DNA from 2 places in the Microtetraspora malaysiensis genome. Region 1 is predicted to be linked to the other one. Evidence: riboswitches for the same ligand, from Rfam matches in the RefSeq annotation. Region 1 holds a riboswitch; the other holds the start of a gene.

Region 1 (2,181 bases):
TCGGTGAGCCACTCCTGGTCCTGGCCGCCCGCCGCGATGAGCGCGTGGATCAGCGCGTCGCCGTCCTGCCCGTCCACCCCGGGGAAGCCCTCCCCGAGGTCGTAGCCGGCCTCGCGCATCGCGGCCAGCAGCCGGACCACGCTCGCGGGGGTGTCCAGGCCGACCGCGTTGCCGATCCGGGAGTGCTTCGTCGGATAGGCGGAGAGCATGACCGCGATCCGCCGCTCCGCCGCCGGGACGTGCCGCAGCAGGCCGTGCCGTACGGCGATGCCGGCGACGCGGCCCGCCCGCTCGGGGTCGGCGGCGTACACGGTCAGGCCGTCGGCGTCGATCTCCTTGAACGAGAACGGCACCGTGATGATCCGGCCGTCGAACTCGGGGATCGCCACCTGGGACGCGGCGTCCAGCGGGGACAGCCCGTCGTCGTCCTCCCGCCACGCGTCCCGCCCGGTGGTCAGGCACAGCCCCTGCAGGATCGGCACGTCCAGCTCGGCGAGCGCGCCGACGTCCCACGCGGCGTCGTCGCCCCCGGCCGACGCGGTCGCCGGGCGGGTGCCGCCCGCCGCGAGCACGGTGACGACGAGGGCGTCGACCCGGCGCAGGGCGTCGAGCAGCTCGGGCTCGGCGGTCCGCAGCGAGCCGCAGTAGAGGGGCAGCGCCTGCCCGCCCGCGTCCTCGACCGCCCGGCACAGCGTCTCGACGAACGCCGTGTTCCCCGCCACGTGGTGGGCGCGGTAGTAGAGCACGCCGATCGTCGGCCCGTCCGAGCGCCGTGCCGTCCGCTCCAGCGGTCCCCAGCTCGGCAGCGGCTCCGGCGGGGCGAACCCGTGCCCGGTCAGCAGCACCGTGTCGGAGAGGAACGCGTGGAGCTGGGCCAGGTTGGCCGGGCCGCCGTGCGCGAGATAGGCGTGCGCCTCGGCGCAGACGCCGCCCGGCACCGTGGACAGCTCCATCAGCTCGGCGTCGGGCGCCTGCTCGCCGCCGAGCACCACGACCGGGCGGGGGCCGGCGAGCAGGGCGTCCAGCCCGTCCTCCCAGGCGCGTCGCCCGCCGAGGAGTCGTACGACGACGAGCCGGACGCCCTCCACCAGCGCGGGGAGGTCGGCCACGTCGATCCGGGCGGGATTGCCCAGCCGGTAGCCCGCGCCGCAGGCCCGGGCGCTGAGCAGGTCGGTGTCGGAGGTCGACAACAGCAGGACGTCGGCCTGCCCGGTGGACGGCACGAAGCGCACGCGAAATCCTCCCTTGGGGTCCTCGCCCCAGGTCGTGGTCGTCACGACGGCTGGAGTCTCCTGGCTCCCGGATCGACGCTCGCCCCGGCCTTCCCGTCCGTTGCCGGACCGTGGCCGTCGGTGGGGGTCGCTCCCCGGTTACAGTGGCGGGACCGCGCCGGTTTTACACCGGCTTCCTCCCATTGCCGTCGTCTGGGATCACACTATGCCAGGCGGACATCCCCCGAAAACAGGGCGTTAGCATCCTCTGCGTGTTCAACAGTGACCTTCCCGGACGCTCCGGACCCGACGCCTGCCCCGGCGCGCTCCAGGTCCACGCCGCCGCCGACGGTGGCCTGGCGCGGGTCCGGATCCCCGGAGGCGCGGTGACGGCGGGCCAGCTCCGCGCGGTCGCCGCCGCGGCCCGCGAGCTCGGGTCCGGCGTGATCGAGCTCACCTCCCGGGCCAACCTCCAGGTGCGCGGCCTGCGGCTCCCGCCGGACGCCTGCGGGGGCGCGGAGCGCGTCCCCGCCGAGGCTCCGGACTTCGCCGCGCGGATGGCCGCCGCCGGGCTGCTGCCGTCCGCCACGCACGAGCGGGTGCGCAACATCGTGGCCTCGCCGCTCGCCGGGCGGAGCGCCGCGGGCGGGCGCGACGTGCGCCCCCTGGTCGCCGAGCTGGACCGCGCGCTGTGCGCCCGGCCCGGCCTCGCCGAGCTGCCCGGACGCTTCCTGTTCGCGCTGGACGACGGCTCCGGCGACGTGGCCGCCCTGGAGGCCGACGTCACGCTGCGGCCGGTGGCCGCAGCGGACGAAAGCGAGGCCGCGCTGCTGCTCGCCGGGGCCGACCCCGGGCTGCGCGCCCCTTCGGGGGCGGAGACGGCGGGCCTGCTCGCCGTCGCCGAGGCGTTCCTGGCCGAGCGCGCCGCGCAGGGGTCGCGCGCGTGGCGACTCCGCGAGCTGGCGGACGG
Region 2 (2,181 bases), 1.3 Mb from region 1:
ATCCGCGACCCCGGGCGGCTGCGGCTGGCCGGCCGGGACACCGGCGGCCTCGACCACGTGCTCTACGGGCTGACCGCCCAGGGGCTGGGCGTCGACGCCCGCAGGCTCAACTACGCGGCGTTCCCGGACCTCTCCCACATGCTCGCCGCGGTGGCCGAGGGCAGCGTCGTCGCCGGGGTCGGCGGCCGTACGGAGCTGGCCGCCCCCATCAGGTCCGGGCAGGTGCGGCCGCTCGTCGTCTCGTCGATGGAACGCCTGGACGGCGTGGACGCGCCGACCTTGAAGGAGTCCGGTGTGCGGACGCACTACGCCAACTGGAGCGGGCTGCTCGGGGCCGGTCGTCTCCCCGAGCGGGAGCGGGAGCGGCTGCTCGACCTGTGTCGTGCCGTCGCCGACCAGCCCGGCTGGGCGGAGGCCTGCCGCGCGAACGGCTGGACGCCGATGTACCTCGACGGCGCCGACTTCCGCCAGTGGCTGGGCACCGAGCAGCGCCGCGCCAAGACGGTCCTCCGGGAGCTCGGGTTCCTCTGATCGCCGCGGCCCGCGCGATCGGGCGGAACGCGAGCCATCCGGGACCGGTCCCCCGTATCGACACAATTTCTTGTGGTGGTTGCGAGAACCGGCACTAGATGTAGGATCCTCCACGTCGCTGGTTCACCCCGTGCCTGGGGTGAGGCAAGAGGGAACCCGGTGTGAGTCCGGGACTGCCCCGCAGCGGTGAGCGGGAACGACCGCCGTCACACGAGCACTGGGCCGCCCGCCGGCCCGGGAAGCGACGGCCAGTAGAACCGGCGCGCGAGAGCCGTACCCATCGGCCCGGCCGCGCCACGCCCGCGAGTCCGAAGACCTGCCGGCGACGTGCGCGCGGATCCGACGTCCGCGCGTGTTGTGCCGGGCCTCGAGGGAGGGCCCGCCGACGAGCGACGCGCCAGATCTGATCATGTCCGGCGCGACCCTGGCGCGAGCCCGCCCGCTCCGACGCGTATGCCCGCCCGCCGAGGCCCCTGACGGGGTTCCGACTCGGGAGGGGAGATCACGTGACACTGGCCACGATCGCGGATGCGGGGATCGAGGACCGATGGGCGGCCATCGAGGAGGCCGCGGCGCGCGTCGTCACCGACCCGGAGAACTCGAAGGCCGCGGCCCGCCTGCTGGCGGCGCTGATCGCCGACGAGGCGGCCGGACAGGGCGTGACCGGCGACTCCGGCTTCTCCCGCTCCGTGGCCGCGACCCACGAGGCGGGCCTGGTCCACGACGAGCTGGCCGCGTTCGTCGCCCGGCACGCCGGGGAACTGGACGCGCTCGTGGACCACGCGGCGGACGAGCGGTTCGAATACTTCGGCCTGCGCACCGTGTACGACCGCTACCTGCTGCGGCACCCGGTCACCCGGCGGGTCCTGGAGCGCCCGCAGCACTTCCTCCTGCGCGTCGCCTGCGGCCTGGCCTACCGGTCCGGCGTGGCCGAGGCGGCCGAGCTGTACCGGCTGATGTCCACGCTGGCCTACCTGCCCAGCTCGCCCACGCTGTTCAACTCGGGCGCCCGCCGCCCGCAGCTCTCGTCGTGCTTCCTGCTCGACTCGCCCCGCGACGAGCTGGAGAGCATCTACGAGCGGTACGGCCAGGTGGCCCGGCTGTCCAAGTACGCCGGCGGCATCGGCGTCGCGTGGACCCGGATCCGGGCCCGGGGCTCGCTGATCAGGGGCACCAACGGACACTCCAACGGCATCGTGCCGTGGCTGCGCACGCTCGACGCCTCCGTGGCCGCGGTCAACCAGGGCGGGCGGCGCAAGGGCGCGGCCTGCGTCTACCTGGAGACCTGGCACGCCGACATCGAGGAGTTCCTGGAGCTGCGGGACAACACCGGCGAGGACGCCCGCCGCACCCACAACCTCAACCTGGCCAACTGGGTGCCGGACGAGTTCATGCGCCGGGTCGAGGCGGACGGCGTGTGGTCGCTGTTCGACCCCAAGGAGGTCCCCGAGCTGACCGACCTGTGGGGCGAGGAGTTCGACGCCGCCTACCGGGCCGCCGAGAGCGCGGGGCGGTACGTCCGGCAGATCCCGGCGCGCACGCTGTACGGCCGCATGATGCGCACCCTCGCCCAGACCGGCAACGGCTGGATGACCTTCAAGGACGCGGCCAACCGGACCTCCAACCAGACGGCGCTGCCGCACAACGTCA

The links. A riboswitch is a leader RNA that binds a small molecule or an ion and turns the genes downstream of it on or off. The one in region 1 is predicted to bind cobalamin.
Region 2: linked by a shared signal. The riboswitch ahead of ACQP1V_RS13830 (ribonucleoside-diphosphate reductase subunit alpha) and the one ahead of cobN (cobaltochelatase subunit CobN) in region 1 are both predicted to bind cobalamin.

What each region holds. Positions count from the first base shown of each region.
Region 1 is NZ_CP191998.1:4,194,458-4,196,638, forward strand. It holds gene cobN (cobaltochelatase subunit CobN) at 1-1,223, opposite strand, end outside; cobalamin riboswitch at 1,264-1,437, opposite strand; gene ACQP1V_RS19680 (precorrin-3B synthase) at 1,484-2,181, shown strand, end outside.
Region 2 is NZ_CP191998.1:2,894,152-2,896,332, forward strand. It holds gene ACQP1V_RS13825 (Bug family tripartite tricarboxylate transporter substrate binding protein) at 1-531, shown strand, start outside; cobalamin riboswitch at 634-869, shown strand; gene ACQP1V_RS13830 (ribonucleoside-diphosphate reductase subunit alpha) at 1,038-2,181, shown strand, end outside.